3 regions of the Actinokineospora sp. PR83 genome follow, and region 2 is predicted to be linked to each of the others. Evidence: riboswitches for the same ligand, from Rfam matches in the RefSeq annotation. Region 2 holds a riboswitch; each other region holds the start of a gene.
What was found. A riboswitch is a leader RNA that binds a small molecule or an ion and turns the genes downstream of it on or off. The one in region 2 is predicted to bind S-adenosylmethionine.
Positions count from the first base shown of each region.

Region 1: linked by a shared signal. The riboswitch ahead of thrC (threonine synthase) and the one ahead of L6E12_RS02330 (aminotransferase class V-fold PLP-dependent enzyme) in region 2 are both predicted to bind S-adenosylmethionine.
Region 3: linked by a shared signal. The riboswitch ahead of L6E12_RS32725 (methionine ABC transporter ATP-binding protein) and the one ahead of L6E12_RS02330 (aminotransferase class V-fold PLP-dependent enzyme) in region 2 are both predicted to bind S-adenosylmethionine.

Region 1 covers NZ_JAJCXD010000040.1:203,049-212,783, forward strand. The annotation lists gene L6E12_RS14700 (SPFH domain-containing protein) at 1-856, shown strand, start outside; gene L6E12_RS14705 (hypothetical protein) at 863-1,087, shown strand; gene rpsT (30S ribosomal protein S20) at 1,212-1,475, shown strand; gene L6E12_RS14715 (acyl-CoA thioesterase) at 1,551-2,051, shown strand; gene holA (DNA polymerase III subunit delta) at 2,501-3,481, opposite strand; SAM riboswitch class I at 3,646-3,787, shown strand; gene thrC (threonine synthase) at 3,797-5,068, shown strand; gene L6E12_RS14730 (ComEC/Rec2 family competence protein) at 5,178-7,505, opposite strand; gene L6E12_RS34755 (ComEA family DNA-binding protein) at 7,804-8,796, opposite strand; gene L6E12_RS14745 (DegV family protein) at 8,941-9,735, opposite strand, start outside.
Region 2 covers NZ_JAJCXD010000008.1:1,615-11,349, forward strand. The annotation lists gene L6E12_RS02310 (SRPBCC family protein) at 69-545, opposite strand; gene L6E12_RS02315 (TetR/AcrR family transcriptional regulator) at 599-1,159, shown strand; gene L6E12_RS02320 (DUF167 domain-containing protein) at 1,159-1,431, shown strand; gene L6E12_RS02325 (potassium/proton antiporter) at 1,526-3,010, shown strand; SAM riboswitch class IV at 3,083-3,199, shown strand; gene L6E12_RS02330 (aminotransferase class V-fold PLP-dependent enzyme) at 3,241-4,650, shown strand; gene lspA (signal peptidase II) at 4,698-5,267, shown strand; gene L6E12_RS02340 (RluA family pseudouridine synthase) at 5,305-6,189, shown strand; gene L6E12_RS02345 (hypothetical protein) at 6,286-6,516, shown strand; gene L6E12_RS02350 (AsnC family protein) at 6,513-7,511, opposite strand; gene L6E12_RS02355 (uridine kinase) at 7,580-8,215, opposite strand; gene dnaE (DNA polymerase III subunit alpha) at 8,323-9,735, shown strand, end outside.
Region 3 covers NZ_JAJCXD010000127.1:57,105-66,839, reverse strand. The annotation lists gene L6E12_RS32755 (helix-turn-helix transcriptional regulator) at 1-841, shown strand, start outside; gene L6E12_RS32750 (DUF4185 domain-containing protein) at 851-1,834, shown strand; gene metG (methionine--tRNA ligase) at 1,917-3,710, shown strand; gene L6E12_RS32740 (TatD family hydrolase) at 3,707-4,567, shown strand; gene L6E12_RS32735 (resuscitation-promoting factor) at 4,868-6,409, shown strand; gene rsmA (16S rRNA (adenine(1518)-N(6)/adenine(1519)-N(6))-dimethyltransferase RsmA) at 6,524-7,366, shown strand; SAM riboswitch class I at 7,487-7,576, shown strand; gene L6E12_RS32725 (methionine ABC transporter ATP-binding protein) at 7,783-8,799, shown strand; gene L6E12_RS32720 (4-(cytidine 5'-diphospho)-2-C-methyl-D-erythritol kinase) at 9,267-9,735, shown strand, end outside.

The DNA of each region.
Region 1 (9,735 bases), on a different contig from region 2:
GCTGCTGGCGGTGGCGGTCGTCGGCGGCCTGGCGGGGGTGGCGCTGGTCGTCGTCGGCGTGGCAGGCCTGGCGGAGCTGGTCGGCCTGGGGCGCGGTCCGGCGATCGCCTCCCTCGCCGTCGGCGTGCTGGCCGTGGTCGGCGCGGGCCTGGTCGGCGGCGGGCTGACGATGGTCGCCCCCGGCGAGGCGCGCGTCCTGCAGTTCCTGGGCCGCTACACCGGGACCGTGCGGCTCGACGGGCTGCGGTGGGTGAACCCGTTCACCACCCGGCAGAAGGTCTCCACCCGCATCCGCAACCACGAGACGGCCGTCATGAAGGTCAACGACGCCGACGGCAACCCGATCGAGATCGCCGCGGTGGTCGTCTGGCAGGTGCAGGACACCGCGCGGGCGGTGTTCGAAGTGGACGACTTCCTCGCCTTCGTCATCACCCAGACCGAGACCGCCGTGCGGCACATCGCCACCACCTACCCGTACGACTCCCACGAGAACGGCCTGTCCCTGCGCGAGAACGCCGACGAGATCACCCAGCGGCTCTGCGCGGAGATCGCCGCCAGGGTGGAGGCGGCCGGGGTCGGGGTCATCGAGTCCCGGATCACCCACCTCGCCTACGCCGCCGAGATCGCCGGGGCGATGCTGCGCCGCCAGCAGGCGGGCGCGGTGGTCGCTGCGCGGCAGCGGATCGTCGAGGGCGCGGTGGGCATGGTGGAATCCGCACTCGACCGGCTCGCGGCCCGCGAGGTGGTGGACCTGGACGAGGAGCGCAAGGCGGCGATGGTGAGCAACCTGCTGGTGGTGCTGTGCAGCGACCGGGAGGCCAGCCCCGTGGTGAACGCCGGGTCCCTCTACCACTGACGCGCCGTGGCCGAACGCAAGAAGGTCCTCCTCCGCCTCGACCCCGCCGTCCACGACGCGGTGGCCCGCTGGGCGAACGACGAGCTGCGCAGCACCAACGCGCAAATCGAGTTCCTGCTGCGCCGGGCCCTGGCCGAGGCGGGCAGGCTCCCCGGAGGCACGAGCGGCCCACCCAGGCGCGGGCGACCGCCGAAGCAGCCCCCGGCGGAGCCGCCGCCGGACAACCCGTGACCGGCTGTTACCCTTCTCGTTCGACGCGCCCGTGCGGCACTCCGCCCAGGAGGAGACCCGCTCAGCGGGGCCACCGTTCCACAGCACGGCGCGTCACCCGGGTACGACACTGAGGAGAGCCGCCATGGCCAACATCAAGTCCCAGATGAAGCGCATCAAGACCAACGAGAAGGCCCGGCTGCGCAACAAGTCGGTCAAGTCCTCGGTGAAGACCGCGATCCGCAAGTTCCGCGAGGCCGCCGACGCCGGGGACGCCGCCAAGGCGCAGGAGCTGCTCAAGTCCGCCAGCCGCGCGCTGGACAAGGCCGCGGGCAAGGGCGTCATCCACGCCAACCAGGCCGCGAACAAGAAGTCGGCCATGGCGCAGCGCGCCAACAAGATCGGCTGACCGAAGCCAGTTCCGCGGCGGCGCCGTCCACCCCCGGGTGGGCGGCGCCGCTGTCGTTCTTGCACACTCGGGTGCATGGACCCCAAGCCGCCGTCCGCCGCCCGCACGTCGCTGTCGCACATCATGACCGCGGTGGACACCAACCTGCTGGGCACCGTGCACGGCGGCGTGGTCATGAAGCTGGTCGACGACGCGGCGGGCGCGGTCGCGCAGCGGCACTCCGGCGGCCCCGCGGTCACCGCGGCCATGGACGGCATGACCTTCCTGCACCCGGTCCGGGTGGGCGACCTGGTCCACGCGCACGCCCAGGTGAACTGGGCGGGCCGCTCCTCCATGGAGGTCGGCGTGCGGGTCGTCGCCGAACCCTGGGACCGCGCCGGGGTCGCCCCCACCCGCGTCGCCACGGCCTACTTGGTCTTCGTCGCCGTGGACGCCCACGGCAACCCCCGCGAGGTCCCGCCCCTGCTCCCGGAGACCCCGGAGGACGAACGCCGCCTCCGCGAAGCCGAGATCCGCCGCCGCCACCGCCTCACCCGCCGCGACGAGATCCTCGCCAGCCGCGGCCCCAACCCCTGACCCACCAACGCTAGCCGCTCCCCCGACTCCCCGCCCCCGTCCATCCACAGCCCGGGGGGACCCCCGAATTCCACATTACCGAAGGGGTCCGACAGTTCTCGGAGAGTGACGGCAGTTGTCCACAGGCGCGGCGGTGACCACCTGCACCGCAGACCGAGGAAGCCGGTCCCGTACAAGGCAAGTGCGCCACCTGCTGCCACGCCCGACTGACCTGCGGTCCGCGCGGGACTCCGACGAGTGGCAGGCGCTCGGAGCGCCGGGCGCGGACCGGTGCCCGCCAGCCCCGGTGCTGAGCGCACAGATCGGAACGCCGGGCGCGGGACGGTGACCGGCAGGCCGAACACGGGCGCAGGCCGGTGATCAACAGGCGCAACACGGGCGCGGGACGGTGATCAGCACGTCGAGCGCGGGCGCGGTCCAGTGGGCGGCAAACCCGGTGCGGGCGCGGGTCAGTGGTCGGAGCGCTGAGCGCGGGCGATCCCGAGGACGGCGCGCTCCAGGGCGTAGTCGGCGTCGGCGGCCATGCCCTTGACGTCGGCGTTGACCCGGGCGGTGATCTGGATGGCCTCGCCGAGGGCGCGCGGTTTCCAGCCGCGGGCCTGGGCCAGCGCCTTCTTGACCTTCCAGGCGGGCATGCCGAGTTCGCCCGCCAGCCGGAACGGGTCGGCGCGGCCCGCGCCCGCGACCCTGGCGACCGTGCGGACCGCGTCGGCGAGGGCGTCGGCCACTAGGACGTGCGGGACACCGGTCTGCATGGCCCAGCGCAGGGCCTCCAGGGCGCCCGCGGTGTCGCCGGTGACGGCCTTCTCGGCGACGGCGAAGCCGGTGACGTCGGCGCGGCCGCGGTGGTAGCGGCGGACGGCCTCCTCGGTGACCGCCCCGGCGGTGTCGGCGACCAGCTGCTGGGCGGCGGCGGCGAGTTCGCGCAGGTCGGAGCCGACCGAATCGATCAGCGCGGCGACGGCGGCCGGATCGGTCTTGCCGCCCGCCTGGCGGATCTCGTTGCGGACGAAGTTCTCCCGCTCGGGAGCCTTGGTGATTTTGGCGCACTCGGTGACCACCGCACCCGCCTTGCGCATCGCCGCGACGATGTCCTTGCCCGGCTTGCGGCCGCCGCCGTTGTGCACGACCGCCAGCACGATGCCCTCGGCAGGCTGCTTGGCGTAGGAGGTGACCAGGGCGGCAATGTCCTGGGTGGCCTCGTGCGCGGCGTCGAGGACGATGACCCTGCCCTCGGCGAACAGCGAGGGGCTGACCAGTTCGGCCAGCTCAGGGGCTGTGAGTTCGGACACCCGGATCCGGGTGAGGTCAGCCGAGGCGTCGGCGAGCCGGGCGGTCTCCAGCGCCGCGCGCACCGCCCGTTCGACCAGCAACTCCTCCTCGCCGAGCACGAGTTGCAGCGGCGCGGGCGTGACCGAGGGGGAACTCACCCGGGCAATCCTGCCACGGCGGCGGCGCTCAGGATTGCGCAGACGCGGCGGGGGGCGCTCTCGGATTCTGGAAAGGGGATTGGCCGACGGCGCGTTTGTTGCCGTAGCGTTGCGGGCGTGCCGGGGGCAACCTCGGTCCTTGTGTGCGCCAGACAACTGAATACCGCTCATCCAGAGGGGCAGAGGGAACGGCCCGACGAAGCCCCGGCAACCGGCACCCACCACTTTCCACCGCGACGAATCAGCGGCCGGGAGGTCGGCGGGCCACGGTGCCAATTCCGACCCGCCACGCGGGAGAGATGAGGAGTGTCCTCGATGACATCGACCGTCGACATCCAGCAGGCCGCCACCACCGGCGCCTTCGACCTCGGCCCCGCCCGCGCCCTGTCGTGCCGGGAGTGCGGCCACCGCATCCCGCTTGCCGCTGAGTTCGCCTGCGCCGAGTGCTTCGGCCCCCTCGAGGTCTCCTACGACTTCGGGAACATCACCCGGGAGAGCATCGAGGCCGGGCCCCAGTCGATCTGGCGCTACCGCGGCCTGCTCCCCGTGCCGTCGGACGTGCGGGAGCACCCCAACACCGAGCCCGGCATGACCCGCCTGGTCAAGGCCGACCGGCTCGGCGCCGCCCTGGGCCTGAAGTCGCTGTGGGTCAAGGACGACACCGGCAACCCCACGCACTCCTTCAAGGACCGGGTCGTCGCCGTGGCGCTCGCCGCCGCCCGCGAACTCGGCTTCCGGGTGCTGGCCTGTCCGTCGACCGGCAACCTGGCCAACGCCGTCGCCGCCGCCGCGGCGCGGGCGGGCTGGGAGTCGGTCGTGCTGATCCCCTCCAACCTGGAGCGGGCGAAGATCCTCACCACCGCGGTCTACGACGGCGCCCTGATCGCCGTCGACGGCAACTACGACGACGTGAACCGGCTGGCCACCGAACTGGCCGCCGAGCACGAGGACTGGGCGTTCGTGAACGTCAACGTCCGCCCGTACTACGCCGAGGGCTCCAAGACCCTGGGCTACGAGGTGGCCGAGCAGCTCGGCTGGCGGCTGCCCGAGCAGATCGTGATCCCGGTCGCCTCCGGCTCCCAGTTGACCAAGGTCGACAAGGCGTTCCGCGAGTTCGGCGAGCTGGGCCTGGTCGAGGCCACCCCGTACAAGGTGTTCGGCGCCCAGGCCACCGGCTGCTCGCCGGTGTCGACGGCGTTCAAGGGCGGCCACGACGTGGTGCGCCCGGTCAAGCCGGACACCATCGCCCGCTCCCTGGCCATCGGCGCCCCCGCCGACGGCCCGTACGTGCTCGACGCCGTCCGCCGCACCGGTGGCGCGGTCGAGGACGTCACCGACGCCGAGGTCGTCGAGGGCATCCGCCTGCTGGCCCGCACCGAGGGCATCTTCGCCGAGACCGCGGGCGGGGTCACCGTCGCCACGGCCAGGAAGCTCATCGCGGCGGGCAAGATCGACCCCGACGCCGAGACCGTCCTGCTCATCACCGGCGACGGCCTCAAGACCCTGGACGCGGTCCAGGACCAGATCGGCCCCAAGGCCACGATCCCGCCGTCGGCCGCCGCCGTCCGCGAGGTCCTCGGCTACTGAGCCACCCGGCTCGCGGCCACCGCGAGCCACGCCCCGACCGACCGGTGCCGCCGTGATCCCACGGCGGCACCGGTCTTCGCACCACCCGCCTGTCCCGGTTCGCCGCCGCTCAGGGCTTCGGCGGTGAGCGGGCACCACCGCGACCGATCAGGGCGGGTACCCCCGCGTCGACGACCACCGCGCTGTCGCCGTCGCGGTCGGTGCGCCCGACCAGGGTGTGCCCGCGGGTGAGGACGTCGAGCGTGCGCGGGCTCGGGTGGCCGTAGCGGTTGTCCGCGCCGACGCTGAGCAGGGCGATGCGGGCGCCGACAGCGGTGAGGAACTCCGGGGCGGTGTAGCCGGAGCCGTGGTGCGGCACCTTGACCACCTCCGCCCGCAGGTCCACTCCCGAGGTCAGCAGTTCCGCCTGGGCGCCCAGTTCCACGTCACCCGCCAGCAGCACCCGCCCGGCGCGGGTCGACGCGCGCAGCACGACCGAACGGTTGTTGATCTCCGTGCCGTCCGGTGCCCTTCCTGCCTCCTTCCGCTGTGGTGCCAGTACGTCCAGGGTCAGGCCCGGCCAGCCCAGCCGCTGCCCGGGCAGCAGCCCCACGACCGGCACCCCGGCGTCGGCGGCCTCGTGCCGGACCTGGTCCCACGCCCACGCGGGCGAACGACCCGCACCGACCGCGATCCCGCCGACGGCGCGTCCGGCGAGGACCCCGGCGAGGCCGCCGACGTGGTCGGCGTGCAGGTGGCTGAGCACCACCAGCGGCACCCTGTCCACTCCCAACCGGTCGAGGCAGCCGTCGACCGGACTCGCCTCCGGTCCGGCGTCCACCACCACCGCCCGCCCCGGCTCGTCGGTGGCCAGCACCAGCGCGTCCCCCTGCCCGACGTCGCAGGCGACCACCGCCCACCCGGCGGGCGGCCACCCCGGGGCGAGCACCCGGACCGGCACGACCACCAGCAGCACGGCGACCAACCCGACCGCGACGACGGTCCCCCGGCCGCGCAGGGCCACCACGAGCACCAGCAGGACGACCACCGCCACCAGCCCGCCCCACCACCCCGAGGGCCAGTCGATCGCCGCTCCCGGCACGTCCGCCGCCCACCGGGCCACGGCGACGAGCCAGTCGACCTCGGGCCCGGCCAGGCGCACGCACCACACCGCGGCCCAGGTCCACAGCGGCGCGAGCACGGCGGCGAGCACCCCGAACACGGTTGCGGGCGCGACCACCGGCGCCGCCACCAGGTTGGCCACCACGGCGACGACGCTGACCTGCCCGTTCAGCCCGGCCACCACCGGTGCCGTGGCGAGGTGGGCGGCGGCGGGGACGGCCAACGCCTCCGCCACCACCCTGGGCACGCGCCGCCGGGTCATCCGGTCCACCCACCTCGGTGCCAGCAGCACCAGCGCCCCGGTGGCCAACACCGACAGGACGAACCCCGGTGCCACCGCCAACCCCGGGTCGACCGCGACCAGCAGCAGGACCGTCCCGGCCAGCGCCGGGATCGCCGACCGCTCCCGGCCCAGCGCCAACGCCAGCAGGCCGACCGCGCCCATCACCCCGGCCCGCAGCACGCTCGGCTCCGGCCCGACCAGGACGACGAACCCGACCAGCGCCGCCAACGCCCCGGCCGCCGACCCGCGCGGCCCGAACCACAGCAACCGCAGGAGGAACAGCACGGCCACGCAGATGATCGCCAGGTTCGAGCCGCTGACCGCCAGCAGGTGGGACATGCCCGCCACCCGGAACTCGTCCTCGACCACGTCGGGCAGGCCGTCCGTGTCGCCGACGACCAGCGCGGGCAGCAGTCCCGCCGAGTCCGGGTCGAGCACCCCGGCCGCGTCCCGCAGGCCGACCCGCAGGTCCCGGGCGAGTCGCTGCCAGCCCGGCGCCTCCCCCGCCCACAGCGGCGGACCGCGCACGCGCAGCAGGGCCACGGTCAGGGTGCCGGGGTCGGCGGGTGCGAGGGTGCCGCGTGCCCGCACCGGTTGCCCGGGCAGGACGTCCGCCCACGCCTGGACCGGGGCGAGGAGCGCGACCCTGGCACCGTCGGGGGTGTCGGCGGGGACGACCACGGACCGCGGGCCGGTCGGGGTGGCCCCGAATCCGGCCGATCGCACCGGCCGCGGCCGCTCGGCGACGACCAGGTCCAGCTCGCGGGAGACCTGGCGGGCGGCTGCTTCGCGCAGGGGGTGGGTCGCCGCGTCGTGCACGGCCGCCAGGACGGGCCAGGCCGCGACGAGCCCGGAGACCAGCAGGGGCCAGGCACGCCGCCCGGTGCGGAGGAGGAGGCAGGCGACCACGACGGTCACCGCGCCGATGACCAGGGCGGACGACCAGTGCACGAGCAGCGCGAGCAGGGCGGCGGCCCACACCGCGAGCGCACCGGGAACCAGGCGCCAGTCGTGGCGGACCGGGGCATCGGTCAGCCGGCAGGCACCGATCACGACGGACTCACCGGGCGGTCACCCGCTCCCCGCGAAACGCGGCGCACAGGACATGCTCGCTGCGACCGTCCAGGACGGGACACCCAAGACCTGGGCCCGCACGCTCGGCCGGGTGAACGAGCCGCTCGCACATCAACCGCCGGATCGAGGAACCCGTGTGGGCCACAGGCGGGGAGCGCTGGTCCGCACCGACACCGGATTCGGGCACCTGCCGTGGTGAGCACACCACGGAAGCGGCAGGAACCAAGCGTCGAACCGACTCGGGTGGGGCGGTGGGCGGGTGGTGGTGTCGATGCGCTCATCGGGCGGTCACCAGTTCGCGCAGTTTGGCGAAGCGGGCCGGACCGATGCCGTCGACCTCCTGGAGTTGGGCGACGTCGGAGTAGCGGCCGTGGCGGGTGCGCCAGTCGAGGATCCGTTGGGCGGTCACGGTTCCGACGCCGGGCAGGGAGTCGAGTTGTTGCACGGTGGCGGTGTTGAGGTCGACGGGTGCGGTGGTGGGCGGGTTCTGGGGGTCGGCGGCGGCGGGGACGGCAGCGGGCAGGCCGACGCGGACCTGTTCGCCGTCCACCAGGGGGCGGGCGAGGTTGAGGGTGGTCAGGTCGGCGTCGGGGGTGGGGCCGCCCGCGGCGGTGAGGGCGTCGCGGACCCGGGAACCGGTGGGCAGGGTGCGCACGCCCGGGGCGTTGACCTTGCCCACGACGTCGATGACGACCTGGGGCGGGGCGGTCGACGACGGGCGCGGGGAGTGGTCGACGGTGGCGGCGGCGAGGTCGGGGGCCGGTTCCGGGGTCGGGTTGGTGGAGAGCGTGCAGTAGGTGACGACGGCCAGCAGGGCCAGGGCGCCGACGACGAGGGCGATGGGCGTGCGGCGGGGCGGTGTCACGCGGCGGAGCAGGGCCGCGGCGGGGTGGTCGTGCCACCACCGGGGCGTGCGCTCGCGGTCGGGCCGCGTCTGGGGGTCGACGACGAAGGGCTCCTCCTGGGTGGGTTCGGCGGCGTGCGGGTCAGGTGGGGAGGCGGGGTCGGGTTGATCGGCAGTCGTGGGCGAACCGCTGTTGGTGGGGTTCGTGGTGCGGGGCCGGGGATCGCCGGGGGTCGGAGGGGGATCGGTGCGGGGTGGCCGGGGTGTGCCGGGGCCGGGTGGCGGATCGGGGTGGCGTTGGCTTGTGCCGCGCCACCGCTGTTCGCGGGACTCGGGTGCGGTGGCGTCCCAGGGGCGGCCCGCCACGGCGGCCAGCCGAGTGAGGACGGTGTCCATCTGCGCGGTGCGTGCGGTGCGGTCGGTCATGAGATCGACGCTAGGGGCGGGGCGAGGCGGAATCGAGGGGTGTTCGTCGCCTGTGGATGGATTCGACCCATGTGGACAACTCAGGCGGAATGCCCCTGTGGAAAAGGAAAAACGTCGGTTTCGGGTGGGACGCTGAAGGGTTGGTCAGAGGCGGCCGGGGCAGACCACGACGCCGATGACGCCGGGACCGGTGTGGGCGCCGATCACCGACCCCAGTTCCGAGACCACGCACCCGGAGGAGTTCGGGACGCGCTCGTCCAAGCGGGCGGCGACCTCGGCGGCGCGGTCGGGGGCGGCGAGGTGGTGCACGGCCAGCTCGACCCGGCCGTCCCCCGCCGCCTCGACCGCCAGGTCGACCAGCCTGCCCAGCGCCCTGCTGGTCGTGCGCACCTTCTCCAGGGGCACGATCCGACCGTCGTGCACGTGCAGCAGCGGCTTGACCGCCAGCGCCGAACCCATCAGCGCCGCCGCGGCGCCGATGCGCCCGCCGCGGCGGAGGTGGTCGAGGGTTTCCACCACGAAGAAGCTCCTGGTGTGCTCCGCCGCCGCCACCGCCGCCGCCTCGACCTCCGCTCCCCCGGCGCCCGTGGCGGCCGCCTCCGCCGCCCGCAGCGCGGCGAAGCCCAGGCCCATCGCGGTAGTGCGGGAGTCGACCACGCGCACCCGGTCCGAGCCGACCTCCTCGGCCGCCAGCCGGGCCGACTCCCAGGTGCCCGACAGCTCGCGGGACAGGTGGACCGACAGCACGCCGTCGGCGCCCGCGTCCAGCAGCGAGCGGTACTCGGCGATGAACTCGTCCGGGTTGGGCCGGGACGTGGTGACCGCGCGGTGCCGGGCCAGCGCCTCGGCCAGTTCACCGGGTCCGAGGTCGACGCCGTCGCGGAACTCGCGGCCGTCGAGGTGGACCAGCAGTGGCACGACGCGGACGGCGTGCCGGTC
Region 2 (9,735 bases):
GGTGTTGCCACGACCGGGTGACACCGTTGGGGGTGAGGACGATCGCCCGCGGTGCTGCCCCGAACGGCTCAGCCGCGCCGCTTCCCGTCGCCCACCACGGCGCGCAGCACGCGGACGTAGCGGGAGTGGGGTGCCGGGCGCGGGGGCGGGTCGCCGAGCGCGGTGGCCGCGCGGTCGAGCAGGTCTTCGATCAGGGCGTCGTGCAGCCAGCGGATGGCCAGCGGCCAGGTCAGGTGGCCCACGCCGGTGGGGTGGGCGCGGAGGTCGTGGCGCAGCACCCGGCCGGGTCGGGCGGTGAAGGTGTGCGTGCCGCGCAGGCCGATGCCCGGGTCGAAGGTGAACTCGACCGCCCGCCCCGGCTCGTGGGCCGTGCAGGTGTAGCGGACCGGGCCGTGCCCGCCGCGGGCACCCGGTCCGAGGGGCCGGTCGAGCCGCAGTGCGGGCCACCGGTGGTGTGGCCACAGCGGGCCCGCGGGCTCGGCGATCGCGTCGAGCAGCGGCCCGGGGTCGGCGGGCAGGACGCGTTCGTGCCGGTTGTGGATCATGGTGAACCCTCCGTACGGAACCGTATGGTCCGCCGTACGCTAGCGTACGGAATGTGCGGAGGAGCAGGGACGACTGGACGGCGCTGGCTCTGGAGGTGCTCGCCGAGGGTGGGGTCGCCGCGCTCGCGGTCGAACCGCTGGCGGCCAGGGGCGGCTCGACCAAGGGCAGCGTCTACTGGCACTTCGCCACCCGCGACGCCCTGCTCCGGGCCACCCTCGACCGATGGGAGGCCGAGCACACCGCCGCCGTGATCGCGCACGCCGACCGTGGCGCCGACCCCGCCGAGCGGCTGCGGCTGTTGTTCGAGGCGGTTCTGCCCGCCGGGGCCGCCGTCGAGCTGGCCCTGCACGCCTCGCTGGCCGACCCGCTGGTCGCCGCCGCGGTGGCCAGGGTGGGGCGGCGGCGGGTCGGGTACCTGGCCGAGCAGTTCACCGGGCTCGGGTTCACCGCCGAGCAGGCCCACCGCCGCGCGGTGATCACCTACTCCGCCTACCTCGGGCAGGTGCAGCTCCTGCACGGCGCCCCGGAGACCCTGCCGCACTCGGCTGAGGACCGCCGCGCGCTCGTCGACGACGTGCTGCGGGTGCTGCTCACCGCCCCCGCCGAGGGCTGATGCGCTTCGCGGTCCGGGTCCGGCCGGGCGCGCGCCGCGCGGCCGTCGGCGGGCGCCGGGGCGACGCGCTCGTCGTCGCCGTCGCGGCACCCGCGGTGGCGGGCAAGGCCAACGAGGCGGTGTGCCGCGCGCTCGCCGCGGCGTTCGGCGTGCGGCCCCGGAACGTGCTGATCATCAGCGGTGACCGCGCGCGGGACAAGGTCGTCGAACTCGACCCGGCACCACCGGACGCCCCGGCCACACTGGACCGATTGCGGGACAACGGGCCGTGACGGTTGCCTCACCTGGGCCGCCACCGGGACGTCGATTACGACAATCCGCCTTCCACGGGGGAGAATGCCCCGACAACTGATTGCCCGGGAGGTGATGGTGGACGACCTGACCGTTGCACTGGGCATCGGGGCGTTGGTGCTGCTGCTGGCGGTGCTGGCCGTGCGGGTGTCGGTCCGGCTCGGTCTGCCGTCGCTGTTGCTCTACCTGGGAATCGGCGTGCTGCTCGGCGAGGCCGGGCTGGGCATCGAGTTCTCCAACGCCGACCTGACCCAGTCGCTCGGTCTGGCCGCGCTGGTCATGATCCTGGCCGAGGGTGGTCTCACCACCCGCTGGGTCGAGGTCAAACCGGCGCTCTGGCCGGGAGTGGCACTGTCCACTGTGGCCGTCGGGGTCAGCATCGGGGTGACCGCGCTCGGGTTGCACCTGCTCCTGGACTTCGACTGGCGGCTGGCCCTGCTCTGGGGCGCGGTGCTGGCCTCCACCGACGCCGCCGCCGTGTTCAGCGTGCTGCGCAACCTCTCGGTCACCCGGCGGCTGGTCGGGTCGCTGGAGCTGGAGAGCGGCATGAACGACGCCCCCAGCTACATCGCCGTGGTGCTGCTGGCCTCCACCGACCCGGTCACCTGGTCGCTGCCGCTCACCCTGGCCTACGAACTCGCGGTCGGTCTGGCCCTCGGCGTCGGCCTGGGCTGGCTGGGCGCGCTCACCCTGCGCCGCGCCGCGCTGCCCGCCACCGGCCTGTACCCGCTGGCCACGGTCGCGGTGTGCGTGCTCGCCTTCGCAGGCGGGCAGGCCGCGCACGCCTCCGGACTGCTCGCCGCCTACGTCGCCGGGCTGGTGCTGGGCAACTCCAAGCTGCCGCACCGCTCCGACACGGTCTCCTTCGCCGAGGGGCTCGGCTGGCTGGCCCAGATCGGCCTGTTCGTCCTCTTGGGACTGTTCGCCTCACCGGGCAGGCTGCTCGACGCGATCATCCCCGGTCTGGTCGCCGGTGCCCTGCTGACCCTGCTGGCCCGGCCGCTGTCGGTGCTGGTGTCGATGGTGCCGTTCCGGATGCCCTGGCGCGAACAGGTCTTCCTGTCCTGGGCCGGGCTGCGCGGGGCCGTGCCCATCGTGCTGGCCATGATCCCGCTGTCGCAAGGCGTTCCCGGCGCGCAGCAACTGGTCGACGCCGTGTTCGTGCTGGTGATCGTGCTGACCCTGGTGCAGGGCACCACGCTCGGGCTGCTGGCGAAGCTGCTGCGGCTCGACACCGGCGCGCAGCCCAAGGAGGTCGACGTCGACGTGGCGACCCTCGACGAGCTCAACGCGGAGCTGTTGCAGGTCACCATCCCCGTCGGGTCCAAGCTGCACGGCGTCTACCTGTCGGAGCTGCGGCTGCCGCCGGGCGCCTCGGTCAGCCTCGTCGCCCGCGGCGCGGGGGCGTTCACCCCGGCCACCACGACCCGGTTGCAGGAGCTGGACCAGGTCCTGGTGGTCACCACCCAGGAGGCCAGGGCCGCCGCCGAGACCCGCATCCGCGCGGTCGACCGGGCGGGCCGCTTCGCCCGCTGGAAGGGCGAGACCGGCAAACCCTGAGCCGTGACGCCGATCCCACTCGGTGGATCGGGTCTCGATCCGCGGCGCCGCGTCGGCTATGGTCTTCGGCAAGGTCATGAGCGCCAGCGTCAAGCCCCGGTTTGCTGGCCGGCAACCCTCCTCCGCGGTGGGGTGCCCCGGGTGAGGACCTGGTCCTCCCGCGAGGTGCGGGACGGGCAAGCGCGGACCCCCCTCACCGGCCAGGGTCCTCACGACCCTGGAGGTACGCCATGACGCTCGCCATCCCCAGCCGCCGCACCGCCGGACCGGCCCGCGACACCGGCTGTGCCACCGAGCCCGGGACCGACGGCGCCGCCGGGACCCCCGCCGTGCCGCCCGTGGTGGGGGCGCGGCTGGCCGTCCCGCTGGTCGACGGCCGCCGGGTGACCTACGCCAACCTCGACCACGCCGCCAGCACCCCCGCCCTGGAGGCCGTGCGCGACGCCGTGGACGAGCTGCTGCCCTGGTACGCCAGCGTGCACCGCGGCGCCGGGTTCGCCTCCCAGGTCTGCACCCGGGTGTACGACCAGGCCCGCGACGTGCTCCGCCGGTTCGTCGGCGCCCACGGCACCGACGAGGTCGTCTTCACCCGCAACACCACCGACAGCCTGAACCTGCTGGCCGGGGTGCTGCCCCGGGGCACGTCCGTGGTCCTGTTCGACACCGAGCACCACGCGGCGCTGCTGCCCTGGCGCGGCCCGCGCGTGCACCGCCTGCGCACCCCGGAGAGCGCGGGCGACGCCGTCCTGGCGCTGGACCGGGCGCTGGCCGACTGCGCCGTCGGGCCGCGCCTGGTGGTGCTGACCGCCGCCTCCAACGTCACCGGCGAGGTCTGGCCGATCGCCGAGCTGTCCGCCGTCGCCCGTCGCCACGGCGCCAGGGTCGCCCTCGACGCCGCGCAGCTCGCCCCGCACCGGCCGGTCGACATCCGCGCCCTCGACGTCGACTGGGTCGCCCTGTCCGGGCACAAGCTCTACGCCCCGTTCGGCGCGGGCGCCCTCGTCGGCCGCGCCGACTGGCTCAAGGCCGCCGAGCCGCACCTGGTTGGCGGCGGCGCCACCGCCTCGGTCACCGACCGCGGCGACCGGCTCGCGGTGACCTGGTCGACCGGGCCGGAGCGGCACGAGGCCGGGTCGCCGAACGTGGTCGGCGTGCACGCCCTGGCCACCGCCTGCGAGGCGATCACCCGGCACGGCTGGGACGCCGTGGTCGAGCACGAGCGGGTCCTGCTGCACCGGCTGCGCGCCGGGCTCGCCACCGTCCCCGGCCTGCGCCCGCTGGGCCTGTTCGGCCCGGCGCACGACCGGGTCGGCGTCGTCAGCTTCACCGTCGACGGCCTCGACTCCGGCCTGGCCGCGGCGGCCCTGTCCGCCGAGCACGGCATCGGCGTGCGCGACGGCGCGTTCTGCGCGCACGTGGCCACCGCCAGGCTGCTCGACCGCGCCGGGAGCCATGAGCGGCGGGCGCTGCGGGTCAGCATCGGCCTGGGCACGACGCCCGAGCACGTGGACCGGCTCGTCGCCGCGCTGCACGCCCTCGTCGACGGCGGCCCGGCCGCCGAGTACGCCCTCGTCGACGGCCGCTGGGCGCCGGTCGAGGACCCCCGGCCGCTGCCGCCGTTCCTGCGCGAGCTGCCCTGAGCCCGGTCGACGGCCGGGCGGGTCGGCCGACCGTGGACAATGGGGTGGTGAGCAGTGAGGAACGCGATGGGGTGAGCGCGGCACCGGTGCCGCCGCGCAGGGCAGCGCTGCTGGTCGGCACGGCGGTGGTGGTGTACGCGCTCGACCTGGTCACGAAGATCCTGGTCACCGCCAACCTGGAGGGCGAGCCGCCGGTGCGGCTGCTCGGCGGGCTGGTCTACCTCGACCTCATCCGCAACCCCGGGGCCGCGTTCTCCATGGCCACCGGGATGACCTGGCTGCTGACCCTGGTCGCCATCGGCGTCGTGGTCGCCATCGTCTGGATCATCCCCAAGCTGCGCTCGACGGGCTGGGCGATGGGCCTGGGCCTGGTGCTCGCGGGCGCGCTGGGCAACCTGACCGACCGGCTGTTCCGGGCCCCCGGGGTGTTCCAGGGGCACGTGGTCGACTTCGTGTCGGTGTTCGGCCCGAACGGCGAGTACTTCCCGGTGTTCAACGTGGCCGACTCCGGCATCAGCGTCGGCGGCGTGCTCATCGTGCTGATGGCCCTGCTGGGCCGCGACTACGACGGCAGCCTGACCACGAAGTCCGAGAAGAAGGCGGCCACCGGTGAGTGACACGCGGACCCTGCCCATCCCCGACGGCCTCGACGGCATGCGCGTCGACGCCGGGTTGTCGAAGCTGCTGGGCATCTCCCGCACCGTCGTCGTGGCCCTCACCGAAGCCGGTGACGTGCTGGTCGACGGTCGACCCGCGGGCAAGTCCGACCGGCTGCTGGCGGGCGCCTGGCTGGAGGTGACCCTGCCGCAGCCGGACCGCCCGGTGGAGCTGAAGGCGGTGGCGGTCCCCGGCCTGGAGATCATCCACCAGGACGACGACGTCGTGGTGGTGGACAAGCCGGTCGGCGTCGCCGCCCACCCCAGCCCCGGCTGGTCCGGCCCCACGGTCATCGGCGGCCTCGCCGCGGCGGGCCTGCGCATCTCCACCTCGGGGGCCGCCGAGCGCCAGGGCGTCGTGCACCGCCTGGACGTCGGGACGACCGGGGTGATGGTGGTCGCCAAGAGCGAGCACGCGTACACGGTGCTCAAGCGGGCGTTCAAGGAGCGCACCGTCGAGAAGCGCTACCACGCGCTGGTGCAGGGCCACCCCGACCCGAGCGTCGGGACGATCGACGCCCCCATCGACCGCCACCCGCGCCACGACTACCGGTGGGCGGTGGTGGCGGGCGGCAAGCCGAGCATCACCCACTACGAGACCATCGAGGCCTTCCGCGCCGCGTCGCTGCTCGACGTCAAGCTGGAGACCGGCCGCACCCACCAGATCCGGGTCCACTTCAGCGCCCTGCGCCACCCCTGCGTCGGCGACCTCACCTACGGCTCCGACCCCACCCTGGCCAAGCGCCTCGGCTTGACCCGCCAGTGGCTGCACGCCCGCACTCTCGGCTTCCACCACCCCGCCGACGGCCGGTGGGTCGAGTTCACCAGCGAGTACCCCGCCGACCTCGCCGCCGCCCTCGAAACCCTGGCCGACGACTACTGACCGGAACGGATTCGCGTGTCCGGGTGCGCGGGCGGGGTCCGAGCGGTTACGTTGGGGCCCCGCCCGACGCCCTGGTGGCGACCCCCGGAGGCCGCGATGACCAGCCCACGCGACACCGAGCAGCTCAACGACCACCTGGTCGTGGACGGCGTGATCGGGGGTGACCCCGGCCAGGTCGCGGATCTCGACACCGCGGACCTCGACACCCCGGCCCGCGGTCTCCCGGCGCCCGACTACGACCGGGACCCGCCCACCTCGCCGATCCCGGCGCAGCGGACGGTGGAGGCCAAGAAGGGGTTCTTCTCCCGGTTGTTCAACCGGGGCTAGTTCTCCACGGCCCAGGTCAGGGCGAGGTCTTCCTCGTCCGGCCGGGGGCTCCAGCGGACCGAGGTCACCGCCATCTGCTCGGGCACCACGTACACCGTGTGCCCGCCCGCCGTCTCGCCCGGTGCGACGCCGATACGGTGCGGGGGGCGCGAGGACAGCGACACCGGGGCCTTGCCGACGGTCTCGCCCTCCGGGGTCACCAGGACCAGGTACAGGTCCGGCAGCGTGGAGAAGTGGACCGACCCGCGGTTGGTCAGCTCGGTGTGCACGACGATCGAGCGCTCGCCCGGTTGCAGGCGGTAGCCCGCGGCGGTGAACAGGTAGTCGGCCGGGTCCACGACCTCGACCAGGCGCACGGCGAGGCGCTCGCCCTCCAGGCCGGTGGTCTCCAGGCTGTTGCCGACGGTCCCGGTGCGGCTCGCCGCGGTGCGGGTGGTCGGCTGGGTGCGCTCGACCGGCAGGTCCGCCGGGGCGGGCGGCTGGTCGCCGCGGGCCCAGGTCGACACCTGCGGCGGGCCCCAGGTGCTCATCGGCTCGTTGGGCACCGGGAACGGCTGGCTCTGCGGGGCGTGACCGGCGTTGTGGTTGTGGTGCGGCGGGGCCTGCGCCGGGAAGGGCTGGCTCGGCGGACCCATCTGGGCCGGGAACGGCTGGCTCTGCGGGTTGACCTGGTACGGCCCGCTCTGCTGGCCGGGGTGGTTGTTCTGCTGCTGGTACTGCGGCGGGTAGCCGGGTTGCTGCTGGGGCTGCTGTTGCTGGTACTGCCCCGGCATCGGGTAGCCGACCGGCGCGCTCTGCCGGGCCAGCGCCTGCCGCAGGCCGTTGGGGTCGCACTCGACGCCCACGAGCAGCGGCAGCCCGGAGCCGGACAGCGCGACGAGCCGGGAGGCCACCTCGCGCGGGTCCATGCCCAGGCGCGCGGCCACCTCGTGCACCGCGGCCCTGCCCATCTCGGCGACCACGCCGAGCAGGCGGACGTCTACTGGATCGACCACGGTTGGCACGCTACCCGGTCGTCAGGACAGCCGCGCCGCAAGCCGGGGGCCGACACGGCCATGATCGATCAGACCGGGGCGTCGTCGAGCACCGCGGGGTGGCGGGGGTCGTCGGCGCGCACCCCGGTGTCGGCCGTGTGCAGGGGGCGCACCTCGGCGTCGTAGCGGGCGAAGGCGGGCAGCGCCCAGTGCTCGTCGGCGGGCAGCCGCCGGGCCAGGGCGGGCGCGGACAGCCACAGGTGCACCGACAGCTCGTGCGGCAGGCCGCGGCCGAGGAGCAGCTCGCCGTCGAGCAGCAGCACGCCCCCTGGCGGCAACTCGGTGTAGTCGGCGCGGGTGGCGCGGTCGGTGGCGGCGTTCCACAGCGCGGGCAGCACCCGGCCGGTGCCGCCGGGGGAGAGCGGGTCGAGGACCTCCCGGCGCAGCGCGCCCTCGTCCAGCCACAGCTCGTAGCGGGCGTCGGGGTCCGCCCGGCCCCGCTCGAACCGCAGCGAGGCGGGCCGCAGGAAGTCGGCGGCGCCGACCCGCAGGACCGGCCTGCCGAGCACCCGCAGCGGCTCCACCAGCGCCTCGGCCAGCTCGTCCGGCCGCGCGGGCGGGGCGCCGTCCAAGATCACCCGAGTCCACTCGGTACGCTCCCCGGCCACCACCCGGTCGGTGAGTTCGCGGACCAGCACCTCGGGTGTCACGGGGCGGAAGCGCATGGCGTAGTTGTATCAGCTTTCTTGATATGGAAAGGGATTCGCCCACCCGTTCGACACGCGCGCCCCCAATGCCGCGGACCGTCATACCCCCTCGCTAGGGTGGCGTCGTGGCTGACTCCTTCGCTCATCTTCACGTGCACACCGAGTACTCGATGCTCGACGGAGCGGCCAAGCTCAAGGACATGTTCACCGAGTGCGAGCGGCTCGGCATGCAGTCCGTGGCGATCACCGACCACGGGCACACCAACGGCATCTACGACTTCTTCACCCAGGCGACCAAGGCGGGCATCAAGCCGATCCTGGGCGTCGAGGCGTACGTCGCGCCCGCCTCCCGGTTCACCAAGGAGCGGGTCCGCTGGGGCGACCCCGGCCAGAAGTCCGACGACGTCTCCGGCAGCGGCGCGTACACGCACCAGACGATCTGGGCGCGCAACGCGACCGGCCTGGGCAACCTGATGCGCCTGTCCAGCCTGGCCTCGATGGAGGGCCAGCTCGGCAAGTGGCCGCGGATGGACCGCGAGCTGATCACCGCGCACGCCGACGGGCTGATGGCCACCACCGGCTGCCCGTCCGGCGAGGTGCAGACCCGGCTGCGGCTGGGCCACTTCGACGAGGCGCTGCAGGCCGCGGCCGACTGGCGCGACATCTACGGCAAGGAGCACTTCTTCGTCGAGCTGATGGACCACGGCATCGAGATCGAGAGCCGGGTCCGCGGCGGGCTGGTCGACATCGCCCGCAAGCTCGACATCCCGTTCGTGGTGACCAACGACTCGCACTACACCTTCAAGGGCGAGCGCGAGTCGCACGACGCGCTGCTGTGCGTGCAGACCGGCAAGACCCTCCAGGACCCGACGCGGTTCAAGTTCGACGGCGACGGCTACTACCTCAAGTCTCCGGACGAGATGCGCGCGGTCGACGCCTCCGACCCCTGGCAGGAGGGGTGCCGCAACACCCTGCTGGTGGCGGAGAAGGTCGACCCGACCGGCATGTTCGAGTTCCGCAACCTGATGCCGAAGTTCCCGATCCCCGACGGCAAGACCGAGGACGAGTTCTTCCGCGAGCAGGTGTGGGCCGGGATGCGCCGCCGCTTCCCCGATGGCGTCGACGAGGAGCACACCCGCCAGGTCGAGTTCGAGATCGGCGTCATCACCCAGATGGGCTTCCCGGCCTACTTCCTGGTGGTCGCCGACCTCATCGGCTGGGCCAAGTCCAACGGCATCCGGGTCGGCCCCGGCCGGGGCTCGGCCGCGGGCGCGCTGATCGCCTACGCGATGGGCATCACCGACCTCGACCCGCTGGCGCACGGGCTGATCTTCGAGCGGTTCCTCAACCCCGACCGGGTCAGCCCGCCCGACATCGACATCGACTTCGACGAGCGCAGGCGCGGCGACGTCATCCGCTACACCACCGAGAAGTGGGGCGCGGACAAGGTCGCCCAGGTGATCACCTTCGGCACCATCAAGGCCAAGGCGGCGATCAAGGACTCGGCCCGGGTGCTGTTCGGCCAGCCCGGCTACGCC
Region 3 (9,735 bases), on a different contig from region 2:
ACGGCCCACGATTCGGTCCCGGCAGGTCGCCGGTGAGCTGCGCAGGCTGCGCAAGCAGGCCGGGATGACCACCGGGGAGGTCGGCGCGCGGCTCGGCCTGTCGCAGGCCAAGGTGAGCCGGGTGGAGACCGGCAGCTCCGGGCTGCGCCTCCCGGACGTCGAGGCGATGCTCGGGCTCTACCGGGTGCCCGCGCCCCGGCGGGTGGAGATCCTGGACCTGGTCCGGCAGGCCGCCGAGCCCGGCTGGGTCCAGGTGCACGGCCGCGGCCTGCCCGAGCAGTGGCAGACGCTGGTCGACTGGGAGTCGAAGGCCTCGCGCCTGCGCAACCACCAGCCGCTGATCATCCCGGGGTTGCTGCAGACCCCGGACTTCGCCCGCGCGGTCCTGCGCGGGACCGCCCCGGCGCCGCTCTCGCCCGCCGAGCTGGACGGCAAGGTCGCCGCCCGGCTGGCCCGGCAGGCGATCCTGAGCCGCGAGTCGCCGCCGGTGCTGCACGTGGTGCTGGGGGAGTGGGCGCTGCGGGTGCCGGTCGGCGGCCCGCACGTGCACCGCGGGCAGCTACGGCACCTGCTGGAGATGTCGCGCCGCCCCCGGGTGGTGCTCCAGGTCGTGCCGTCGGACACCGAGGCGCACCCCGGGCTGGAGGGGTCGTTCGTGCTGATGGACTTCCCCGCCGACCCGGCGCTGGCCTACACCGAGCACCGGGCGCGCAGCGTGTTCCTCGACGAGCCTGCGGACGTGGAGGTGTTCCGGCTGGCCTGGCAGCGCATCCTGGCCCACGCCTGGTCGCCGGAGCGCTCGACCGCGTTCCTGGCCGAACTGGCGGGGCTGCCCACGTAGGGTCCACCCGTGCGCGTCGTCGGAACCGAACTGGTCAGCAAGATCACCGGGCACGAGTCGGTCAACGGGACCGCCTTCGGCGTCCACGCCACCGACCTCGGCGTGATGTGGTCCTCCGGCGAGCGCACCTTCGTCGTCTTCGGCGACACCTACGGCGACGGCTGGTGCGGCGACGGCGCGGGCCCGTCGACCGGGGCGGACTGGCGCTGCAACTTCCTCGCCGTCGCCGAACCCCAGGACCTCTCGGCGGGCCTGCGCTTCACCTCGGTGGTGGCCCGCGACGACGGCGCCGCCCGGCAGGTCCTGGAGCGCGACCCCGGCTCGGAGGAGGAGACCGTCATCCCGTGCGCGGGGATCGAGGTCGACGGGGTGCACTACCTGCACTACATGTCGGTGCGGAACTGGGGCGTGCGCGGCAAGTGGTTCACCAACTACGCGGGCATCGCCTTCTCGGTGGACGACGGGCACACCTGGGAGAAGCCGGGCCGGTCGCGCTGGGTGAACCGGGCGGAGAAGGACCACCCGTTCCAGATGGGCGCCTTCGCCCGCGACGACTCCCGGCTGTACCTGCTGGGCACCCCGAACGGCCGGTGGGGCTCGGCTTCCCTGGCCAGGGTGGGGTTCTCGGACGTCCTGGAGCCCGCGGCGTACTCGTACTGGACGGGCTCGTCGTGGGTCGAGCGCGACCCCTTCCGCGCGGTGCCGGTGCTGTCGGGGCCGGTGGCCGAGCTGTCGGTCGTCTACAACACCCACTTCGACCGCTGGCTCGCCCTGCACCTCGACGAGACGCTGTCGGCGATCGTCCTGCGCACCGCGGAAACGCTGACCGGCCCGTGGACCCTGCCGCAGGTGGTCGTCGCCGGGGACCGGTACCCGGGCCTGTACGGCGGTTTCCTGCACCCGGACTCCGCCGACGGGCCGGTGCTGTACCACGCGATGTCGCAGTGGAGCCCGTACAACGTGTTCCTCATGCGCACGGAACTGGCGGCCTGACCCGCGCGGTTCTCCGGCCCGCCGACCCCGGGACCGAAACCGGTGAGCGTCCGCCTGCCGGTCCCCTCTACGCTGATCGACCATGAGTGCCTCCGTGTTGACCGCGGTGGCCTGGCCATACGCCAACGGCCCCCGCCACATCGGTCATGTCTCCGGCTTCGGTGTCCCGTCGGACGTCTTCTCCCGCTACATGCGCATGTCCGGGCACCAGGTGCTCATGGTCAGCGGCACCGACGAGCACGGCACGCCGATCTCGGTGCAGGCCGACAAGGAGGGGCTGAGCACCCGCGAGCTGGCCGACAAGTACAACCGGGTGATCGCCGAGGACCTCCAGGGCCTGGGCCTGTCCTACGACCTGTTCACCCGCACGACCACCGGCAACCACTACCGGGTGGTGCAGGACCTGTTCTCCGCGCTGTGGAAGAACGGCTACGTCACGCCCAAGACCCAGATGGGCGCGATCAGCCCGTCCACCGGTCGCACGCTGCCCGACCGCTACATCGAGGGCACCTGCCCCATCTGCGGCTACGACGGCGCCCGCGGCGACCAGTGCGACAACTGCGGCAACCAGCTCGACCCGGCCGACCTGAAGAACCCCCGGTCGCGGATCAACGGCGAGACGCCGAAGTTCGTCGAGACCGAGCACCTGTTCCTGGACCTGCCCGCGTTCGCCGAGACGCTCGGGTCGTGGCTGTCCACCCGCACCGAGTGGCGGCCGAACGTGCTCAAGTTCAGCCAGAACCTGCTCGGCGACATGCGACCGCGCGCCATCACCCGCGACCTGGACTGGGGTGTCCCGGTGCCGCTCGACGGGTGGCGCGACGCCCCGATGAAGCGGTTCTACGTCTGGTTCGACGCGGTGATCGGCTACCTGTCCGCGTCGGTGGAGTGGGCCAGGCGCAGCGGGGACCCGGACGCCTGGAAGCAGTTCTGGACCGACCCGTCGGCCCAGGGCTACTACTTCATGGGCAAGGACAACATCGTCTTCCACTCGCTGATCTGGCCGTCGCTGCTGCTCGGGCAGAACGGCGCGGGCGACCGGGGCGGCGAGCCGGGTCGGTTCGGCACGCTGAACCTGCCCACCGAGGTCGTCTCCAGCGAGTACCTGACGATGAGCGGGTCGAAGTTCTCGACCTCGCGCGGCACGGTCATCTACGTCCGGGACTTCCTCAAGGAGTTCGGCCCGGACACGCTGCGGTACTTCATCTCGGTGGCCGGGCCGGAGAACCAGGACACCGACTTCACCTGGGACGAGTTCGTCCGGCGCAGCAACTTCGAGCTGGCCAACGAGTGGGGCAACCTGGTCAACCGGTCGGTGTCGATGGCGCACAAGAACGTCGGCGCCATCCCCCGCCCGACCGCGCCCACGGCCGCGGACGAGCAGCTCAAGGCGCAGGTCAGGGCCGCCTTCGACACGGTGGGCGCGAACCTGCGCCGGTCGCGGTTCAAGGCGGCGGCCACCGAGGCGATGCGGGTGGTCGGCGCGGCGAACAAGTACCTGTCCGACGAGGAGCCCTGGAAGCGCAAGGACGACCCGGAGCGCCGCGACACCATCCTGCACACCGCGTTGCAGGTGGTCTCCGACGCGAACACGCTGCTGACCCCGTTCCTGCCGCACTCGGCGCAGAAGGTGCACGAGGCACTCGGCGGGACCGGGGTGTGGGCGGCGCAGCCGGAGATCCGCGAGGTCGACGACCTCGACGTGCCCGACCGCGGGTACCCGGTGCTGACCGGGGACTACGCGGGCGAGGCCGCGAAGTGGGAGTCGGTCGACATCGAGGTGGGCCGCCCGCTGGCCAAGCCGTCGCCGCTGTTCGCCAAGCTCGACGCGGAGCTGGGCGAGAACGGCCCCGAGTGGGCACCGATCGTCACGTGAGCCCGCGCAGGTCCGAGCGACCACCGGTGCCGGAGCGCCTGCCGGTGCCGGTGGTCGACGCGCACACCCACCTCGACGCCTGCGGGGCGGAGAACGCCACCGACGTGGCCGTGCTCCTCGACCGGGCCTGCTCCGCGGGCGTCGACCGGGTGATCACCGTCGCCGACGACCTGGCGTCGGCGCACTGGGCGGCCGACGCGTCGGAGTGGGACGACCGGGTGTTCGCCGCCGTCGCCGTGCACCCCACCCGCACCAAGGACTTCTCCGACGCCGACAAGGCGGCGCTGGAGGCCCTCGCCGTGCGCCCGAGGGTGGTGGCCATCGGCGAGACGGGCCTGGACTACTACTGGGACCACTCGCCGCCGGAAGCCCAGCACGAGGCGTTCCGCTGGCACATCGACCTGGCCAAGCGGGTCGGCAAGCCGCTGATGATCCACGACCGCGACGCGCACGCGGACATCCTGCGCGTCCTCGGCGAGGAGGGCGCCCCGGAGACCGTGGTGTTCCACTGCTTCTCCGGCGACCTCGACTTCGCCAGGGCGTGCGTGGCGCAGGGGTTCGTGCTGTCGTTCGCGGGGCCGGTGACGTTCAAGAACTCCGGCGCGCTGCGCGAGGCGGCGGCCTGGGTGCCGGTGGAGCAGATGCTCGTGGAGACCGACGCGCCCTTCCTGACCCCGCACCCGTACCGGGGTTGGAAGAACGAGCCGTACGGCGCGGCCTACACGATCAGGGGACTCGCGGAGCTCCGCGGGGTCGATGTGGCAGACCTCGCAGGCGCGGTGTCGGCCACCGCTGAGCGCACGTTCCGGTTGCCCAGCGCAACATCCGACCTTTCACCCCGTGCGGGGTTGCGTTGAACGGACGAGACAATTGCTCCGAAGGTGTTGTGACAGGACTCATAACCTTGCCGGATGTGTTTGCGCAACCACCCGGGGCTCGTTACTGTCCCGTGATCGTACCCACCCGGGGCTGAACGTCCCGGTGAACACCCGGAGCTTCGCCAGTACACGTCGGGGTGGCTGGCTGCGGGTTGTCGAGACGAATGAATGCGCGGAGACGCGCTCGGACGGTGAGAAGGAGCAGGCCATCGATTTCTCGGTTGACCTGACCCCATCGCCTGCGGAGCACGGCTCCCGCCTTCTGGAGGAAACGACCCTGTGAGCGGCAAACAGACCGACGGCCCTGGCCGTCCTGAGCACAACGGCTTCGTCGACACCGACTGGTTCACCCCGGTGCGCGCGACCGCCACGACGCTCGACGACCACGAGGCCGACTTCTCGGCCTGGAAGTCGGAGTTCCCCGAGTACGACCTGGACACCGGCTACTCGTCGTCGCTGGACATCACCGACCAGGACGTCCGCTACGCCCTCGGCCCGCAGGCCGACGAGATCATGGCGACCGCCGGGGTCGACGTCGACGAGCTGATCCGGCTCATCAACGCCGAGACCACCGTCCTGCCGTCGCTGGCGATGCTCCCGGACGACGCGTCGGAAGACGAGACGCTCGACGCCCCGCAGCGGCTCAAGGTCCGCCGGGACGGTGAGGCCCCCGGCCTCCTCGCCGCGGTCACCCGCTGGAAGTCCACGTTCCTCAAGGCCACGATCGCGGCCGTGCTGGTCACCCTGACCGGCGGCGGCGCGGCGGCCATCGCGATGAACAACACCGTCACCGTCGACGTCGACGGTGAGGCCCACCAGGTCAACACCTACGCCGACACCGTCGCCGAGGTGCTGGAGGAAGAGGGCATCACGGTCGGGTCGCACGACTCGGTCAGCCCGTCCCCGTCGGCCTCCATCGGCGACGACGGCAAGATCGTGCTCCAGCGCGGCCGCCAGTTGACCATGACGGTCGACGGCGAGCAGCGCCAGGCGTGGGTGCGCGCCGACACCCTCGGCGAGGCCCTCAAGCAGGCCAACGCCCCGGTGCAGGGTTCCTGGGTCTCCGCGGGCTCCGACGCCCAGGTGCCGCTCGAGGGCATGGCCGTCGAGATCAAGACCGCCAAGGCGATCACCCTGTTCGACGGCGGCAACGCCCCCGCCCCGGTGCAGACCACCGCGGTGACCGTGGGCGAGCTGCTGGCCGAGCGCGGCGTGGCCCTCGGCCCGCAGGACGCGATCCTGCCCGGTGCCGACGTCAAGCTCACCCCCGGTGCCGAGGTGCGGATCAGCCGCACCGGCGTCACCGTGATCAACCAGACCGAGCCCATCGCGGTCCCGGTGCAGAAGGTCGAGGACCCGGAGGCCGAGAAGGGCTCCGAGGTCGTCGTCGAGCCGGGCGCCCCCGGTGAGCGCATCGCCACCTACCGGGTGACCGAGAAGAACGGCAAGGTCGTCGCGCGCGAGGAGATCGGCTCCAAGGAGACGAAGCCCGCGCAGCCCAAGGTCGTCAAGGTCGGCACCAAGAAGCCCCCGCAGCCCGTGCAGGCCGCGCAGCCGGTCATCTCCGGCGGTGGCGTGTGGGACTCGCTGGCCAAGTGCGAGGCGGGCGGCAACTGGGCCATCAACACCGGCAACGGCTACTACGGCGGCCTCCAGTTCAACAAGGGCACCTGGGACGCCTACGGCGGCAGCGCGTACGCCGCGTACCCGCACCAGGCCACCCGCGAGCAGCAGATCGCCGTCGCCACCAAGCTCCGCGACAGCCGCGGCGGCTACGGCGCCTGGCCGCACTGCTCCAGCAAGCTGGGCCTGCCCAAGTAGGCAGATCTTCGCAGCGCCCGCCGACGGCCACCACCGGTTTTCCGGGGGTGGCCGTCGGCGCGTCCTGGCCCGGACCCGGTCGGCGGGGCGGGGTTGCGTAGGCTCTCGCGGGTGATGGTGGGTGGATCTGCCCTGCTGGGGCCCGCGGACGTGCGCAGGCTCGCAGGCGAGCTGGACGTGCGGCCCACCAAGAAGCTGGGGCAGAACTTCGTCCACGACCCCAACACCGTGCGGCGGATCGTCGGGGTGGCCGACCTGGCCCCGGACGACGTCGTGCTGGAGGTCGGCCCCGGACTCGGCTCGCTGACCCTGGCGCTGCTGCCCGCGTGCGCGCGGGTCGTCGCGGTGGAGATCGACCCGGTCCTGGCCGGGCGGCTGCCCACCACCGCCCGGGAGCACGCCCCCGAGCTGGCGGACCGGTTGACCGTCGTGCTCGGCGACGCGATGCGGGTGCGGGCGGAGCAACTGGGGGCGCCCACCGCGCTGGTCGCCAACCTGCCCTACAACGTGGCCGTGCCGGTGGTGCTGCACCTGCTGGCGGAACTGCCCTCGCTGCGCACCGTGCTGGTCATGGTCCAGGCGGAGGTGGCCGACCGGATGGCGGCCGGGCCGGGCTCGCGGGTCTACGGGGTGCCCAGCGCCAAGGTGGCCTGGTACGCCTCGGCCAAGCGGGTCGCCACCGTGCCCAGGACGGTGTTCTGGCCGGTCCCCAACGTCGACTCCGCGCTGGTGCTGATGACCCGCCGCCCGACCCCCGACGCGGACCGGGCCGCGGTGTTCGGCGTCGTCGACGCCGCGTTCGCCCAGCGGCGCAAGACGCTGCGCGCGGCGCTGGCCGGGTGGGCCGGGTCGGCCGCCCGCGCGGAGGAGGTCCTGGTCGCGGCCGGGGTGGACCCCGGGGCGCGCGGTGAGCAGTTGGACATCGACGCGTTCGTGCGCATCGCCGCCGCCCGCTGAGCACCGACCGCACCGGGTACCCACCGCGGCCGGAGATCACTACTCCGCTGGTGTGATCTCGCGCGGTGTTGTCGTCGCGCGCTTGCTTTTGAGCATCCCCATCGGGTGTACTTTGTGAGCATTCCATCCCGAGCGGCTGAGAGACCTGGCTCGTTGACGCCGCAGCAACCACCCACCGAGGGCAGGTGCTACCGCCAGGAACGATGGAGGAACCACGATGCGAATCCTCACCACCCGGCGGGTCATCGACCAATGCCGACGAGGCGTGACCGCATGTCGTCGTACGCGCGTATCTGGCTGAGCTGTCCCCAGTAGAACGTCGTCTTCGTACCACCCCAGCCCGTCCTGCCCCGGAACGTCCACTGTGGACGCGAGCCGGTCCGGAGGGCTGCCGTCGCGCCGCGTTGGAGCAGATCGTGATCACCGTTGAGAACCTGACCAAGTCCTTCCCCGGCGACAGTGGCCCCGTGCACGCCCTGCAGGACGTCACCCTGGACGTCCCCGCGGGCTCCATCACCGGCGTGGTGGGCCCCACCGGGTCCGGCAAGTCCACCCTCGCCCGCCTCGTCGCCCTCCAGGAGCGCCCCGACTCCGGCGTCATCCGGTTCGACGGGTTCAACACCTCCGGCCTCGACCCGCGCAGGCTCCGCGCGGCCCGCCGCCGCATCGGCGTGGTGCAGCGGGGCGGCCTGCTGGAGCAGCGCACCGCCGCGGGCAACATCGCCCTCCCCCTGGAGCAGGCGGGCGTCGACGGCCCCCAGCGCCGGGAGAAGGTGGGCAGGCTCCTGGACCTGATCGGCCTCACCGACAAGGCCGCCCACTACCCCGAGGCCCTGACCCCGGGCCAGCAGGCCAGGGTCGCGGTCGCCAGGGCCCTGGTCGGCGACCCCGGCCTCCTGCTCGCCGACGACCCCACCCGCGACCTCGACGCCGACGGTGCCGCGGGCGTCCTCACCGTCCTGGACCGCGCCCGCGCCGAACTGGGCGCCACGGTCCTCGTCGCCACCGACGACGCGGGCGTCGTCCGCCGCATCGCCGACGACGTCGCCCTCCTCGACGGCGGCCGGATCACCGAGGCGGGCCACCTGCTCTCGCTGGTCCAGGACCCCCGCAGCGCCGTCGCCCAGTCCCTCCTCCCGGAGATCGACGCCCCGAAGGCCGCCAAGGCCCGCCACGACCGCCTGGCCGAGGTCGTCCTCGTCGGCTTCGCCGCCGTCGGCGCCCTCCTCCCGGAGGCCACCTCCCGCTTCGGCACCACCATCTCGGTCGTCGGCGGCGGCCTGACCCGCATCGGCGAGACCCCGGTCGCCCGCTTCCTCCTCGGCCTCTCCGGCACCCAGGCCGACACCGCCCTGACCTGGATCGCCGAACGCGGCGGCCAGGTCCAGCAGCGCCGCACCGGCCCCCAGGGCCTGGTCGCCGCCTGCGCCTGATCCGCACGACGAACCACCGCGCCCGCCCCACCGGCACCCCCGGCAGGGCGGGCGCGGTGCTTTTCCCGACCCCCGCCACCCGAAACCCCGCCGAGGCGCAGCCGCCGACCACCCCACCAGCGGGCAGCCGAGTGACCAGCCACCCGCAACCCCACCAGGCGCAGCGAAAGCCAGCCACCCCCGCAACCGCCGGCCCGGTGACCACATGCCCGGGTGGGTGGATGTGCTTGGGTGGGGGTAGCGATCATGTGCAAGCCTGCTTGGGCTGTGGGGCATCTCTTCAGCCCCACTCGGTCACACTGGGCGCATGATCGCTGTAGGGGCCCCGCCCGAGCAGATCCACCCACCCGGGCGCCACCAACAAACGATCGGCTCTTCAAGCTTTTGAGCACACTTGACCCACCCCCACGAGCCCGCGGCAGGGACCTTGGAACCGGCCAGGGGCAGGGCGGCCGTAGGCTGGGCGGGTGCTTGCTGTCGTGCCTCCGCCGGTCACCGTTCGCGTCCCGTCCAAGGTGAACCTCCACCTGGGAGTCGGGGACCTGCGGCCGGACGGCTACCACGACCTGGCCACCATCTTCCAGGCCCTCTCGCTGACCGACGAGGTCACCGTCGCCATCGCCGACGAGCCCGGGGTCGAGGTGCACGGCGAGGGGGCCGACTCGGTGCCCACCGGTCCCAGCAACCTGGCCTGGCGGGCGGTGCGGGAGCTGGCCGAGCACGTCGGCCGCGACCCGGAGGAGCCGAAGATCCGGGTCGTGATCCGCAAGGGCATCCCGGTCTCCGGTGGCATGGCCGGTGGCAGCGCCGACGCGGCGGCCACCCTGGTCGCGCTGTCGTCGCTGTGGCGCCTGGACATCGGGCGCGACGAGCTGGCCGGGGTCGCCGCGCGGCTGGGCAGCGACGTGCCGTTCGTGCTGCACGGCGGGACCGCGC